Regions from separate parts of the Amycolatopsis sp. NPDC034160 genome, predicted to be linked through region 2. Evidence: riboswitches for the same ligand, from Rfam matches in the RefSeq annotation. Region 2 holds a riboswitch; the other holds the start of a gene.
The links. A riboswitch is a leader RNA that binds a small molecule or an ion and turns the genes downstream of it on or off. The one in region 2 is predicted to bind S-adenosylmethionine.
Positions count from the first base shown of each region.

Region 1: it holds a riboswitch for S-adenosylmethionine, as region 2 does, so the genes downstream of both, ACZ54P_RS17310 (methionine ABC transporter ATP-binding protein) here and thrC (threonine synthase) in region 2, are expected to answer to the same signal.

Region 1 covers NZ_JBVISU010000007.1:191,633-199,399, reverse strand. The annotation lists gene ACZ54P_RS17320 (DUF222 domain-containing protein) at 1-436, opposite strand, end outside; gene rsmA (16S rRNA (adenine(1518)-N(6)/adenine(1519)-N(6))-dimethyltransferase RsmA) at 698-1,534, shown strand; SAM riboswitch class I at 1,776-1,866, shown strand; gene ACZ54P_RS17310 (methionine ABC transporter ATP-binding protein) at 2,077-3,087, shown strand; gene ACZ54P_RS17305 (4-(cytidine 5'-diphospho)-2-C-methyl-D-erythritol kinase) at 3,209-4,174, shown strand; gene ACZ54P_RS17300 (ABC-F family ATP-binding cassette domain-containing protein) at 4,242-6,014, shown strand; gene ACZ54P_RS17295 (fatty acyl-AMP ligase) at 6,066-7,757, shown strand.
Region 2 covers NZ_JBVISU010000012.1:39,167-46,933, forward strand. The annotation lists gene ACZ54P_RS23340 (ComEC/Rec2 family competence protein) at 1-361, shown strand, start outside; gene thrC (threonine synthase) at 379-1,644, opposite strand; SAM riboswitch class I at 1,657-1,789, opposite strand; gene holA (DNA polymerase III subunit delta) at 1,925-2,908, shown strand; gene rpsT (30S ribosomal protein S20) at 2,962-3,222, opposite strand; gene ACZ54P_RS23360 (EamA family transporter) at 3,554-4,459, shown strand; gene ACZ54P_RS23365 (VOC family protein) at 4,483-4,884, shown strand; gene ACZ54P_RS23370 (class I SAM-dependent methyltransferase) at 4,854-5,441, opposite strand; gene lepA (translation elongation factor 4) at 5,555-7,396, shown strand; gene ACZ54P_RS23380 (pyridoxamine 5'-phosphate oxidase family protein) at 7,447-7,767, opposite strand, start outside.

The DNA of each region.
Region 1 (7,767 bases), on a different contig from region 2:
CGACCAGGACTTTTTCGGCGTCGAGCCGGGCACTCGCGGCGACGTGCTCTGGCAACCTCTTCATCACCGTGACAATTCGGTCGATGCCGGCATCGGCCAGTACGCCGGTGGCGGCTGCGGCTCCGGTCATCGGCGCGACGGGTGGAGTCGTGGTCCCGTCGCGCGTCCGTCTCGAGTTGAGGGCCAGCGCTCGACCGGTCACCTTGTTCGCCTCGGCTCGGGAAACCCGGGCCACATGCTCGTAGAAGACGGCGATCGAGTTGTACCCGTAGAGGTCTCGGACACCGCGGGATTCGATCTCGGCCAGGATCTGGCCGACTTCGGCGAAAAGGCGTCGCCCTTCGCGCAGTCGTGTCTGCAACTCGTGGAGAAGCAGCTCGGGGTCACCTTCCGGCAGATTCAGCGGGAAGGTCTTGGAAGTGTTTGTGCTGGTCATCCCTCGATTGTCGAGCCAAATTCGAACTAGTGCACGGTATCGATCGGGTAGATGTTGATCACGCTCCGGCGGGCCGAACTTGCGCCCATCACTCCGACGAATGACTTAGGTCGCGTGGAAGACGCCCAAGGATGATGCGGGCGAGTTGAGGGGGAGCGGAGCCGGACGCCGTTGATGCGCCCCGGCCAGACTTTCTCGCCTTCGAGTGCGACGTCGTCCACCGGCCAATCGCGGCCCGCCGGGGCTGGCTACGATCGTCAGGTGACTGAACTGCTCGGGCCTGCGGAGATCAGGGCGTTGGCGGCCGAGCTGGACGTACGTCCGACCAAGAAGCTCGGCCAGAATTTCGTGCACGATCCGAACACCGTGCGCCGTATCGTCGACCTTTCGGGAGTCGGCGAAGACGACGTCGTGCTGGAAGTCGGACCGGGGCTCGGCTCGTTGACGCTCGGTCTGCTCGCGACCGGCGCCAAGGTCGTCGCGGTCGAGATCGATCCCGTCCTGGCCGGGCGGTTGCCGGACACGGTGGCCGGGCGAGGTGGGGCCGAAAGACTGACGGTCGTCGGGGCGGACGCTCTGCGGATCAAAGCGGAGGACCTGCCTGAACGGCCCACGGCGCTTGTCGCGAATCTCCCGTACAACGTCGCCGTTCCCGTCGTTCTTCACCTACTCGCCGAGCTGCCGTCGCTGACCAGTGGTCTCGTGATGGTCCAGACCGAGGTCGCGGACCGGATGGCCGCCGGGCCGGGAAGCCGGACTTACGGCGTGCCCAGTGTCAAGCTGGCGTGGTACGGGAAGGCGCGCAAAGTCGCCGCGGTGCCCCGGTCGGTGTTCTGGCCGGTGCCGAATGTGGATTCCGCATTGGTCGCCTTCGAACGTGGCGACTTGGTGTGGTCCGTGGACAGGCAGCGGCTGTTCGCGGTCGTCGACGCCGCCTTCTCGCAGCGGCGAAAGACTTTGCGCGCGGCGTTGGCGTCATGGGCCGGTTCCGCCGAACGCGCGGGGGAGTTGCTCGAGAAGGCGGGTGTCGACCCCAAAGCCCGTGGCGAGCAGTTGGATGTTCATCAATTCGCTCGGATCGCCGCTGCGGCCGAGTGACCAGCGGGTGGTCATGACGGGCGCCGCCCAGATGCCAGCCGAGGTCGGCACGACGGCATAAACCTTCTTCTCGATCTGCGCTGCCCTAGCCTGTCTTAGCAGGCAGAGACCTTGACGTAGATCTGGAATCGCTGCCGCTGTCTCATAGTATGGACAGTCAATCCTGTAGTATGGACGCGACCAGACGTGTGATCTGCGCCTACGCGCTTGCTTTCATCCAGTGGGATCGGTTTTACTCAGTGGGCCATCCCGAGCGACTGAGAGACCTGGCTCGCCGAAGTCGCAGCAACCACCCTCCACAGGGCAGGTGCTACCGCCAGGACCGATGGAGGCTGTGCCTAATGAACAGGGTCACCCACCCGCTCCTGCTGACCAGGCGACGTGTCGTCGATGAAGGTCGCCGCACGGTAAGTGCGTGTCGACGCTCCACCGTTACTGCCTGAGTCTTTCCCTTACCTCTGAAATCCGTCCGGTCTGGACGGTCAATCGGTGACGGTTGGCGCGCTCGAAAGAAGCGGCGCCCCATGCGCATGGAGCCTTTCGTGATCACTGTCGAAAACTTGTCCAAGTCTTTCCCCCTCAACGGAAATCCCGTCGTCGCCCTGCGCGACGTCAGCGTGGACATCCAAGCCGGCTCGTTGTTCGGAGTCGTCGGTCCGGCCGGCTCCGGCAAGTCGACCCTCGCTCGTTGCATCGGGCTGCAGGAGCGTCCTGACCGGGGCGTCGTCCGGCTCGACGGTCTCAACACCGGCACTCTGGACGGACGCCGCCTGCGCGAGATTCGCCGCCAGGTCGGTGTCGTGAGCACCAAGTCGGAGTTGCTCGCGGAGCGCACCATTGCCGGCAACATCGCCTCGCCGCTCGAGCAGCTCGGCCTCGATGGACCGCAGCGCCGAAACCGGGTGGGCAACCTGCTCGACCTGGTCGGACTCACGCCGCGAGCAGGTCAGCGGCCGAGTGAACTGTCCGAGGGGCAGCTGCGCCGGGTGGCGATCGCCAAGGCCTTGGCCGCCGGGCCGTCCGTGCTTCTGGCCGACGACCCGACCGCGGGTGTGCGGCCGGAGGAGTCCGGCGCGGTGTTGACCGTGCTCGACCGTGCGCGCGCCGAGCTCGGCGTGACCGTGCTGCTCACCACACCTGACGCCGGCGTGGTTCGCCGTGTCTGCGATGACGTGGCGGTGCTCGAAGCCGGTGCGATCATCGAGCGTGGGACCGTGCTCGACTTGGTCTCCGACCCGAACAGCCGGACCGCGCAGGCGCTGCTTCCCTCGATCGAAACCAGCCGGGCTCAGGCCTCGAAGTACGACCGCGCGGTGGACGTCGTGCTCGTCGGCTTCGCGTCGGTCGGCGCCCTGTTGCCCGAGGCCGCCGGTCGCTTCGACGTCGAACTCGCCACCATCGGGGGCGGTCTGACCCGCATCGGCGACACGCCGGTCGGCCGGTTCCGCCTCGGCGTGCGCGGTGAGCACGCGGACGCCGCGCTCGCCTGGATCGCCGAACGCGGCGGCCACGTGACCCACCCGGTTCGCGGACCGCAGGGCGTCGCCGCCTGATTTCTTCCCGAACTCGCCGCCCTGGACGGAATCCGTCCAGGGCGGCGAGTTCATGTCTGACTCGTCCTGTTCTCTTTCTCCTGGTGGCAGCACAAGTGGGGCGGCCACGTAGGCTTGGCTCGTGCTCGCCGTCGTACCGCCTCCAGTCACCGTCAGGGTTCCCGCCAAGGTCAACCTGCACCTGTCGGTCGGTGACGTACGTCCGGACGGCTACCACGAGCTGGTGACCGTGTTCCAGGCGCTTTCCCTGACCGACGAGGTGACCGTGGCGGTCACCGAAGACCCGGGTGTCGAGGTCTATGGCGAGGGGGAAGGTTCCGTGCCGACCGGGGCCAACAACCTGGCATGGAAGGCCGCGCAAGCGTTGGCGGCTCATGTGGGCAAGACGGAAGGCGAATCCAAGGTTCGCGTGGTGCTTCGCAAAGGCATCCCGGTCGCCGGCGGGATGGCCGGGGGCAGCGCTGACGCGGCCGCGACCCTGGTCGGACTCGCGTCGCTTTGGAAACTCGACATCTCCCGCGACGAACTGGCTGGTATCGCAGCCAAGCTCGGCAGCGACGTCCCCTTCGCGCTCTACGGTGGGACCGCGCTGGGGACAGGTCGAGGTGAGCAACTGGTGCCGGTCCTGTCGCGGCACACCTTCCACTGGGTATTGGCGTTCGACCAGCGTGGTCTTTCGACCCCGCGTGTGTTCGGCGAACTGGACAGGTTGCGCGAAGAGGGCGACCCGCCGCGGATCGGTTCCCATACTCCGGTGGTCGAAGCGCTGGCGTCGGGCGACCCTCGGCAGCTGGCTCTTCTCCTGGGCAACGACCTGCAGGCGGCCGCCGTCTCGTTGCGTCCTGGACTGCGGCGCACCTTGCGGGCGGGAGTCAACGCGGGGGCACTCGCGGGTACCGTCTCCGGCTCCGGGCCGACCTGCGCGTTCCTCTGCGAGGACGCGCAGTCGGCGGTCGAGGTCGCCGCGGAGTTGTCCGGTGCGGGAGTGTGCCGGACGGTTCGGGTCGCGCACGGGCCGGTTCCCGGCGCCCGGCTGGTCGGTGGGGATGACGCGCCGCGACCGGCGCCGCCTCGAGTACACGCGTGAGGATGTCCGGCTGGACGTCTATCAATTTCCTTGTGGTGCAAGCTTTTTGGAAAGGATCGGCTGAGGCATGGCCAACTTGGTCAACCTGGAGTCGGTGAGCAAGTCCTACGGGGTGCGCCCGCTGCTCGACGGTGTTTCGCTTGGTGTGGCGGAGGGACAGCGCGTCGGCGTCGTCGGCCTCAACGGAGGCGGGAAGACGACATTGCTGGAAGTCCTCGCGGGGCTCAGTGAGCCGGACGCGGGGCGGGTGAGTCATGTCCGTGGCCTGCGGATGGCTGTCGTTACCCAGCGCACCGAACTTCCCGGTGGCAGCACCATCGGCGACGTCGTGCTTGAGCGATACGGCGCGGAGCACGAATGGGCCGCCGACGCGCGAGTCAGGTCCATTATGGACGGTTTGGGGATCACCGCTCTCGGTGTCGACACCCCGACGGCGAACCTGTCCGGCGGTGAACGGCGCCGAGTCGCGCTGGCCGCGGCTCTCACCGGCGAGCTGGACCTCGTGGTGCTCGACGAGCCGACGAACCACTTGGACGTCGAAGGTGTGCGCTGGCTGGCGGATCACCTGCTCAACCGCAAGATCGCGGTCGTGGTCGTCACCCACGACCGGTGGTTCCTCGACACGGTCGCGAGTGTGACCTGGGAGGTCGCCAACGGTCGCGTCGAACAGTACGAAGGTGGCTACGCGGACTGGATCTTCGCGCGGGCGGAGCGGGCGAGGTTGGCGGCGACAGCCGAGGAGAAGCGGCAGAACCTGGCGCGCAAGGAACTCGCGTGGCTGCGGCGCGGCCCACAGGCCAGGACTTCGAAGCCGCGTTACCGAGTCGAAGCGGCGGAGGCGCTGATCTCCGATGTCCCGGAGCCGCGTGACTCGGTCGAACTGCAGACGTTCGCGCGGCGACGGCTGGGGAAGACCGTCCTGGAAATCGAGGACGCCACCCTGACCGCCGGCGACCGCACGCTGCTCGACCACGTCACGTGGCGGATCGGGCCCGGCGACCGGATCGGGTTGGTCGGCGTCAACGGGTCGGGCAAGACGACGTTGCTCAAGCTGCTCGGCGGCGACAAGGAGCCCGAGACGGGGCGCCGCATCGAGGGAAAGACGGTCAGCCTCGCGCACCTTCGGCAGGAACTCGACGACCTGCCGGGCGACCTGCGTGTCCTGCAGGCGATCGAAGAGATCTCCGGACGCGTCGTGTTCGGCAAGCAGGAGCTTTCCGCTTCGCAGCTGGCCGAAAAGCTGGGTTTCCCCGCGGCGAGGCAGTGGACCCCGGTCGAAGACCTTTCCGGTGGTGAACGCCGTCGGCTGCAGCTGTGCCGGCTCCTGATGGCCGAACCCAACGTGCTGCTGCTCGACGAACCGACGAACGACCTGGATATCGACACTTTGCAGCAGCTGGAAGACCTGCTCGACTCGTGGCCGGGCAGCCTCGTCGTCGTTTCACACGACCGGTACCTGGTGGAACGTGTCTGCGACACCATCGTCGCCTTGTTCGGCGACGGGCACGTGACCCATCTGCCGGGCGGTATCGAGGAGTACCTCGAACGGCGGGTCAAGAGCCTGGCGAAGGCCAGTGCCGACAGGAAGTCGGGCAGCGGGCAGGCGTCCGAGCCCAAGAAGAGTGCCGCGGAACAGCGAGCGGCGCAGAAGGAGCTGTCCCGCCTCGAGCGCAAGCTCGATCAGTTGCACGCCAAGGAAGGGAAGCTGCACGCGGCACTGCTCGCCGCGGCGACCGATCCGACGAAGCTCATCGAGCTCAACACCGAACTGAAAGCCGTCGAAACGGAAAAGGAGGAGGTCGAGGCCCAGTGGCTCGAGACCTCCGAAGCGGCCGAGTGAGTTCACTCGACGGCGAGCGGGCGTTCCAGGGCGGACAGTAATGTGACGCGCATGAGTCGGTTCGTGGACACGCTCGTCGCCACCGCGGCGGGGCGGGGTCAGCAGCGGGGAATGGTCACGGGTGAGCCCAAGGAGCCGGTTCGGCGTACCTGGGCCGAAATTCACGAGCAGGCCAAGCGGGTGGCCGGTGGCCTGGTCGCCGGCGGGCTGGAGCCGGGCAAGGCGGTCGCGGTCCTGGCGGCGGCGCCATCGTTGATCGCGCCGACGGTGCAGGCCGTATGGCTCGCCGGTGGCAGCGTGACGATGCTGCACCAGCCCACCCAGCGCACTGACCTGGCCGAATGGGCCGAGGACACCGTTCGCGTGCTGCGGATGATCGGATCCGGTCTGGTTCTGCTCGGTGAGCCGTTCGATCAGCTGGCGCCGGTGCTCACCGAGCATGGCATCGCCTTCCAGGTGATCACCGAGCTGCTTGAGGCCGAACCGCTGGCCGAGCCCGTTCCGACGGCCGAATCCGACACCGCGCTCCTGCAGCTGACCAGTGGGTCGACGGCGGACCCGAAAGCCGTTCAGATCACCTACGGAAACCTCTACTCGAACGTCAAGGCGATGGTCGACCGCGCCGAGTTCGATTTCGACGTCGATGTGATGGTTTCCTGGCTCCCCACCTTCCACGACATGGGGATGGTCGGGTTCCTGACCGTTCCGATGACCTTCGGCGTCGAACTGGTCAAGATCACGCCGCTCGAGTTCCTGTCGGGGCCGTTGATCTGGCCTCAGCTGATCAGCAAGTACAACGGGACGACCACGGCCGCGCCGAACTTCGCGTACGCGATCGTGGGAAAGCGGATGGCGCGTGTCGACGATGACGACGCCTATGACCTCTCGAAGCTTCGGATCGCGCTGAACGGTGCCGAGCCGATCGATGAGACGGCTGTGCAGACGTTCGTGGACGCCGGGGCACGGTTCAAGATGCCCGCCGAATGCGTTTTCCCCGCGTACGGCATGGCGGAGGCGACTCTCGCGGTTTCGTTCGCGCCGTTGTTCACAGGGCTGACCCTCGACATCGTCGAAGCCGATGCGCTCGAAACGGACAACCGCGCGGTTCCGGTGCCCGAGGGCGACCCGCGGCGCGGGACCGACGCCGTCCGCTCGTTCGCGATCCTCGGGCCACCGCTCGATGGGCTCGAGGCTGAGATCGTCGACGACAAGGGCACTGTTCTCGGTGAGCGCCAGGTCGGGGAGATCCGCCTGCGCGGTGAGGCCGTCACGCCGGGGTACCTGACGATGGACGGTCCGCTCGCGACACAGGACGAGAACGGCTGGCTGCTCACCGGCGACCTCGGTTACCTGGTGGACGGCATGATCGTGATCTGTGGTCGCCACAAGGACGTCATCATCATGGGCGGCAGGAATCTGTATCCGACCGATATCGAACGCGCGGCCATGTCGGTCGAGGGGGTTCGAGCGGGGAACGCGGTGGCCGTGCGGATCGACGCCGGCAGCCGTCGGGAGCGGTTCGCCATCGTCGTCGAGTCGAAGCTCGCTGGGGACCCCGACACCGAGAAGGCGCTGGCGAAGGAGGTCGCGGCCAAAGTGCGCGATGCGGTCGACATGCGGCCGTTCGCGGTCGTCGTGCTTCCGGCCGGAAGTCTGCCCAAGACGCCGTCGGGCAAGGTGAAACGAGCCGCGACGGCCACCCAGTTCGCGGACAAGATCGCCAAGAACGCGGCCACCACCTGACACGAAGGGG
Region 2 (7,767 bases):
CCTGCGCGCCGGGACCCCGGCAGGCCGATTGCTGCTGACCGGCGACGTCGAACTCGCCGCACAGACCGACCTGATGGCGGAGGGGACCGATCTGCGTGCCGAGATCTTGAAGGTGCCCCACCACGGAAGCCGTTACACGGCACCGGATTTCCTCAACGCCGTCGCGCCGAGGGTCGCCTTGGTGAGTGTCGGTGCCGGAAACACCTACGGTCATCCTAACAAGTCCACTTTGGACAATCTGGCCGCCGTCGGCGCCTTGATCGCCAGGACGGACACGGATGGCGACACCGCGGTCGTCACCGACGCGCGAGGCCTCGCCCTGCTACGCCGGGGTGAGCCCCGCGGCCCGCCTCGTTCCTGAGGCGGGCCGCGGGAAACTCAGATGCCGAGTGCCTCGCGGACCGCGTCGGCCGAGGCGCTGACGGTGGCCTTCGGGCCGACCTTGTCCTCGATGGCGTCGAGGGTTTTGAGGCCGTCACCGGTGATCAGCAGCACGATTTCGGTGTCCGGGTCGAGCTTGCCGGTCTCGATGAGCTTCTTGGCCGTCGCCACGGTGACCCCGCCGGCGGTCTCGGTGAAGATGCCCTCGGTACGGGCGAGCAGCCGGATGCCTTCGACGACCTCTTCGTCGGTGACGTCTTCGATCGCTCCACCGGTGCGGTTGACCACATCGAGGACGTACGGGCCGTCGGCCGGGTTGCCGATCGCCAGCGACCGGGCGATCGTGTCCGGCTTGACCGGCTGGACGACGTCGTGGCCCGCGCGGAACGCGGCCGAGACGGGCGAGCAGCCGGTGGCCTGCGCGCCGAACACCTTGTACGGCGTTTCTTCGACGAGGCCGAGCTGTCCGAACTCGCGGAAACCCTTGTCCACCTTGGTGAGCTGGGAACCGGAGGCGATCGGCACCACGATTTGCGGGGGAACGCGCCAGCCGAGCTGCTCGGCGACCTCGAAGGCCAGTGTCTTGGAGCCCTCCGAGTAGTAGGGCCGGACGTTCACGTTCACGAACGCCCAGCTCTCCTGCTCCGCGGCGAGCTGGGTGGCGAGCCGGTTCACGTCGTCGTAGTTGCCGTCGACCGCGATCAGGTCGCCGTCGTACACGGCGGTGGTGAGGATCTTGGCGCGTTCGAGGGTCTTCGGGATCAGCACGACCGACCGCCAACCGGCGCGGGCCGCCGCCGCGGCGACCGCGTTGGCCAGGTTGCCGGTCGACGGACAGGCGAGCACCTCGAAACCGAACTCGCGCGCGGCCGCGAGCGCGACGGCGACCACGCGGTCCTTGAACGAGTGGGTGGGGTTGCCGGTGTCGTCCTTGACCCAGATCTTCTTGACACCCAGCGCTTTCGCGAGCCTGTCGGCCTGGACGAGCCGGGTGGCGCCGGGTTCGGTGTTGGGGATTTCTTCGACGTTCGAGGGAACGGGAAGGAGCTTCTTGTAGCGCCAGATGTTCTTCGGCCCGGCTTCGATGTCCTCGCGGCGCACGCGGCCGAAGTCGTAGGCGACCTCGAGCGGCGAGAAGTCCTCGGCGGAAACGAATTCGGGGGCGAGCGGCTGCCGGTGTCCCTCTTCCTTCGACACCAGTTCGACGGCCGGTCCGAGATCCGGGGTCTTGGTGGTGGAGGTCGTGCCGAGGGTTGCGGTCATCGCGAGGTCCTTTCCTCATCTGCCCCGCCGAGGCGGGCCGGAATTGGCACCGTGTTCGTCAGCTATCCCACGATCGCGGGATGACAGGCTGACGCCGGTTGCCGGGGCTTCATCGGGCCGTTCCCTCTGCCCCTCTGGATGAGCGGTATTCACTTGTCGGCACGCGCATGATCGCGTCGCCTCGCTAACACCGTACGACATGGGGCTCGCGTGGGGCCACCGTGCCCGGAACACATCACCGGACAAAGCACACGAGAGGAGCAGTGGCAGGATCGTCACCGTGACGACGCAAGCTTCCGCCCCATCGCCGCTGGTCCTGGTCCTCGGTGAGGAAGAGCTGCTGATCGAACGCGCGATCCGTGGCGCTTCCGACGCGGCCAAAGCGGTCGACCCGACGGCGGACCTCAGCCGGATCCGGGTGTCGGACCTCACAGTCCCGGCACTCGCGGAGATGGTCAGCCCCTCACTGTTCGCCGAGGCCCGGGTCATCGTCCTCGAATCCGCGCACGACATTTCCCAAGAGCTCGCCGACGGGGTGATGGCCTACCTCAAGGCGCCCGCCGACGGCATCGTGCTCGTCGTCGTGCACAGCGGAGGCGGCCGGAGCAAGGCCGCCAAGGCGCTTCCGACGGCCTTGAAGAAGGCAGGCGCGGAGGTCGTCGAGTGCTCGAAACTGACCAAGCCCGCTGAGCGAGAGTCCTTTGTCCGCAACGAAGTCCGGCGGGTGGGCGGAAAGATCGACGGCGCGGCCGTGCTCGCGCTGATCGACGCGGTCGGCTCGGATCTGCGCGAGTTGTCGTCGGCCGCGACACAGCTCGTCGCGGACTCCGGGGGAGTGGTCGACGAGCAGGCGGTCCGCCGCTACCACCGAGGTCGCGCGGATGTGAACGGGTTCGCCGTCGCCGAGAAGGCCGTCGCCGGCGACAAGGCGGCGGCGCTGGAGTCACTGCGCTGGGCGATGCAGCTCGGCGTCCCGCACGTACTGGTCGCGGACGCCCTCGCCGACGCGGTCCGGACGATCGCCCGGGTGTCCGGCGCGGGACGTGGGAACCCGAACCAGATGGCTGGCGAGCTGGGGATGCCGCCGTGGAAGGTGCGCAAGGCCCAAGGACAGGCTCGCGGCTGGGGACAGGACGGTCTCGCCACCGCGATGCGGATCGTCGCCCGGCTCAACGCCGAGGTCAAAGGGGTCGCTGCCGACCCGGAGTACGCGCTGGAACGCGCTGTGCTGGAGGTCGTCGACGCTCACGGCACCAGCCGCTGAACATGAAGAAGGGCCCCGGTGACTCGCGTCGCCGGGGCCCTTCGAAAAGCCGATCAGAGAGAGTTCGCGCGCTTCGCGAGCGCGGACTTCTTGTTGGCGGCCTGGTTGGCGTGGAGAACGCCCTTGGTGACGGCCTTGTCCAGCTTCTTGGCCGCGTCCTTCTGCAGCTCCAGGGCCTTGGCCTTGTCACCGGAGTCGGCGGCCTCGCGGAACTTGCGGATCGCGGTCTTCACCGAGGACCGGATCGCCTGGTTGCGCTGACGCGCCTTCTCGTTGGTGGTGATGCGCTTGATCTGCGACTTGATGTTGGCCACGGGGGCGCTCCTCTTGATCTCTCGGTGGTTTCACCGCCGCGCTGTGACCGGCCCTGCGCGCTCGCGAAAGCGGCGCGGGTTTCCTCCATGACGGAATGCCACACGGCGATGAAGGGCAAGTTTAACAGCCGTCCCGGGGCGGATCGCCGCCGCCTCCGGACGTGTGCTTGCGGTACGGTGAAGATCGTAGTGCCTAGGGTTCCGCCGCCTGCCCGTTCCGTGAGGCACACAATCAGGGCGGGTGGGGCTGGTCCGAGCGGCACCATCGGCGGGGCCGGAAGCGCCGCCGTTCATCTGACGGGACAAAAGCCTGGAGGACCGGGTTTTCCGCATGCGCGGAAAACGTGGAAGGTCCCCAGTGAACGCCACCGCCCTGTCCCTTGTCCTCGCCGCCGCCGTCATCCACGCCGGCTGGAACCTGGCCGCCAAGAGGATCCGCAGTGGTGGAGCCCGGTTCGTGTGGGCCTACTACAGCCTTTCCGCGGTTCTGCTCGTCCCTGTCATGCTGATCTCACTGGTCGTGGAGCCGCAGCGTCCACAGTGGACGTGGTTGCTCGCCTCGGCGGTCACCGCCGTGTTGCACGTCACCTACGGAGTCGTCCTCCAACGGGGTTACGCCGTCGGCGACCTGTCCGTCGTGTATCCACTCGCCCGCGGTACCGGGCCGCTGATCTCCGTACTCGCGGCCGTCGTGCTGCTCGGCGAGCGGCCGGGTCCACTCGGTCTGGTGGGGGCGTTCCTGGTGGTCGCCGGGGTGCTGGTCATCGGGACCGGGCGGTCCCCGGCGCAGGCCGATGCCACGGATCGCGCCGCTCGCCGCAAGGGAGTGGTGTACGGGCTGTTGACCGGGCTCACGATCGCCGCATACACGCTGTGGGACGCGCATTCGGTCGCCGGTCTCGGTGTCCCGCCGATCGTCTACTTCGGAACCGGCGCGATCGTGCAGAGCCTGCTGATGACGCCGTACGCACTGAAGGACCGTGAAGAGGTCTCGTGGCTCTGGCGCGAGCACAAGCGTGAGGTCCTTCTCGTCGGCGCGCTCTCGCCCGTCGCCTATCTGCTGGTCCTCTACGCCCTTCAGATCGCTCCCGTGAGCCTCGTCGCACCGGCGAGGGAACTGAGCATCGTCCTTGGCGGCTTGGCTGCCTGGCTGGTGCTGCGGGAGGCGAACGCCGTACGCAGGCTGGCCGGGTCGGTGGTGGTGCTGGCGGGTATCACCGCGATTGCGATGGCCTGAACGCATCCGGTAGGGATTGAGCCATGGACGTGCTGAGCAGCAGGGTGCTGATCCACCCGAAGGACCTCGATGTGTCGACGGCGTTCTATCGGGACACCCTGGGCCTGGCCATCGACAAGGAGTTCCCCGGCGGAACGGTGTTCTTCGCCGGGAACGGGTCGATCGAGATCGTGGGGACCGGGAAGACCGGTCCGACCCCGGACGTCGCCTTGTGGCTTCAGGTCCGGGACCTGACGGCGGCGCTGGAGGAGCTCGCCTCGAAGGGGCTGGAGCCGGTCCGCGAAGCACGGCGTGAACCGTGGGGCCTGGACGAGGCGTGGATCGCCGATCCGGACGGCACCAGGATCGTGCTGGTCGAGGTGCCGCGTGAGCACCCCTTGCGCACCGATCCGCGTCAGGTCGAGGGTTTCACCGCGCGGAGTTGAGCGGCCAGGGACGCGCCGAGCCCCGGCGGGTCCCAGGTCCAGGTCTGCAGGTCGGTGAAGCCGGCAGCGGCCGCTTCGTCGGCCAGTTCGTGCCGTGACACCGGCAGCCACTTCTCGTGCGACGACAGCAGCAGCCTGCCGCCGGGCCGGAGCACGCGGAACAGTTCGGTGAACCCGGCCGACCTGTCCTCCCACAGTTGCACGTTGTTGACGCTCAGGACCACGTCGACGTTCTCGTCCGGCTCACCCGTGCAGTCCGCGGTACCGCTGCGCAGTTCCACCTTGTCACCGCACCGGCGGCGGGAGTGGGCGATCATCTCCGACGACGGGTCGACGCCGATGGCGCGGGCGGCGCGTTCAGCCGCGGCCTGCAGGCCGACGCCCGGGCCGGGGCCCACGACCAGGACGGTTTCGCCGGCCTGGATCGACGCCAGGTCGACGACACGAAGTTCGGTGGCGGCGTTGCCGCGCTCCATCGCCAGGCCGCCGAACCGGCCGAGCAGTCCCCTGGGACGGCCGAAGGTGCGGTCGAGCATTTGGGCCAGTGAAGTACTCATACTTCGAGGGCACCACAGCTCACCACGGCTCGCATCGGGGATGACCCCCACTCGCACCCGGAGCGGCATGGGAGCATAGAGGTGGCACACCCCGACCTTCGCGAGGAAACCCGTTGACGACGTTCGCCGACACCACCTTCACGCCACCGGAGCTCATCCGGAACTTCTGCATCATCGCGCACATCGACCACGGCAAGTCGACCCTGGCCGACCGGATGCTGCAGCTCACCGGCGTGGTCGAGGAGCGGGCGATGCGCGCGCAGTACCTCGACCGGATGGACATCGAGCGCGAACGCGGGATCACGATCAAGGCGCAGAACGTGCGGCTGCCCTGGCAGGTCGACGGGCAGGACCACGTCCTGCACATGATCGACACGCCGGGACACGTCGACTTCACCTATGAAGTCTCCCGCGCGCTCGAGGCGTGCGAAGGGGCCGTCCTGCTGGTCGACGCCGCGCAAGGGATCGAGGCGCAGACGCTCGCCAACCTGTACCTCGCGCTGGAGAACAACCTCCAGATCATCCCGGTGCTCAACAAGATCGACCTGCCGTCGGCGGATCCGGACAAGTACGCCGCCGAGCTCGCGCACATCATCGGCTGCGAGCCCTCGGACGTGCTGCGTGTGTCGGCCAAGACCGGTGTCGGAGTCGGCGAACTGCTCGACGCGGTGGTGAAGCAGGTGCCCGCACCGACGGGCGACGCCGACGCTCCGGCACGGGCGATGATCTTCGACTCGGTGTACGACACCTACCGGGGCGTCGTCACCTACATCAGGGTCGTCGACGGCAAGATCACACCGCGTGAGCGGATCAAGATGATGTCGACCGGCGCCACTCACGAACTCCTCGAGGTCGGAATCATCTCGCCGGAGCCCAAGGCCAGCAAGGGCCTCGGCGTCGGTGAGGTGGGCTACCTCATCACCGGGGTGAAGGACGTCCGGCAGTCGAAGGTCGGTGACACCGTCACCTCCGAGCGCAACGGCGCGAAGGAACCGCTCGCCGGCTACCGGGAGCCGAAGCCGATGGTCTACTCCGGCCTGTACCCGGTGGACGGTTCGGACTACCCGGACCTGCGCGAGGCCTTGGACAAGCTCCAGCTCAACGACGCCGCGCTCGACTACGAGCCCGAGACGTCGGTGGCGCTCGGCTTCGGCTTCCGCTGCGGTTTTCTCGGCCTGCTGCACCTGGAGATCACCCGCGACCGCCTGGAACGCGAGTTCGGCCTCGACCTGATCTCCACCGCGCCGAACGTGGTCTACGACGTCGTGCTCGACGACGGCAAGGAAATCCACGTCACCAACCCTTCGGACTGGCCGACCGGGAACAAGATCGACAAGGTGCTCGAACCGGTCAGCAAGGTGAGCATCCTGGCGCCGTCGGAGTTCATCGGCACGATCATGGAGCTGTGCCAGAACAAGCGCGGCGTGCTGCTCGGTATGGACTATCTGTCCGAAGACCGGGTCGAACTGCGGTACAACCTGCCGCTGGGCGAGATCATCTTCGACTTCTTCGACACACTGAAGTCGCGGACGCGCGGTTACGCGTCGTTGGACTACGAAGAGGCAGGCGCCCAGGCGGCGGACCTGGTCAAGGTGGACATCCTGCTCCAGGGTGAGGGTGTCGACGCGTTCTCCGCGATCGTGCACAAGGACGATGCCTACAACTATGGCAACCGCATGGTGAACCGGCTTCGCGAACTGATTCCGCGGCAGAACTTCGAGGTGCCGATCCAGGCCGCCATCGGGGCCCGCATCATCGCTCGCGAGACCATTCGCGCCATCCGCAAGGATGTGCTCGCGAAGTGCTACGGCGGTGACATCTCGCGTAAGCGCAAGCTGCTGGAAAAGCAGAAGGAAGGCAAGAAGCGGATGAAGACCGTCGGCCGCGTCGAGGTCCCGCAGGAGGCCTTCGTCGCCGCACTGTCCACTGAGGACTCCGGCAAGAAGAAGCAGTGACAGCTGACTGAAAGGCCGCCCGGGTCACGATCCGGGCGGCCTTTTTCGTGTCAGCGATTGCCACTGACGCGGTTCGCTGTGACGAAGACGGCGACGCGGCGTTCGGCGGCCATCACGCGGTCGTACTCGTCCCAGTCGTCGTGTGTCCCCGTCGCCGCGATGAAGACGTCACGCAGCAGCTGGGGGAGCCCGGCCGGGTCGAACTCCGGATCCGGGTCGTCCGGGCCGATGAGATGGACGTCGCCCTGGACCGCCGCCCATTCCCAGCCTCGGCGGAAGGTGATCGTGGCGTGGCCCGCCCGGCGGAACAGATCGAGCTTCTTCGCCCCGCCCACCGCGACGAAACCGACCCCCGGTGCTTGCGTGACCGG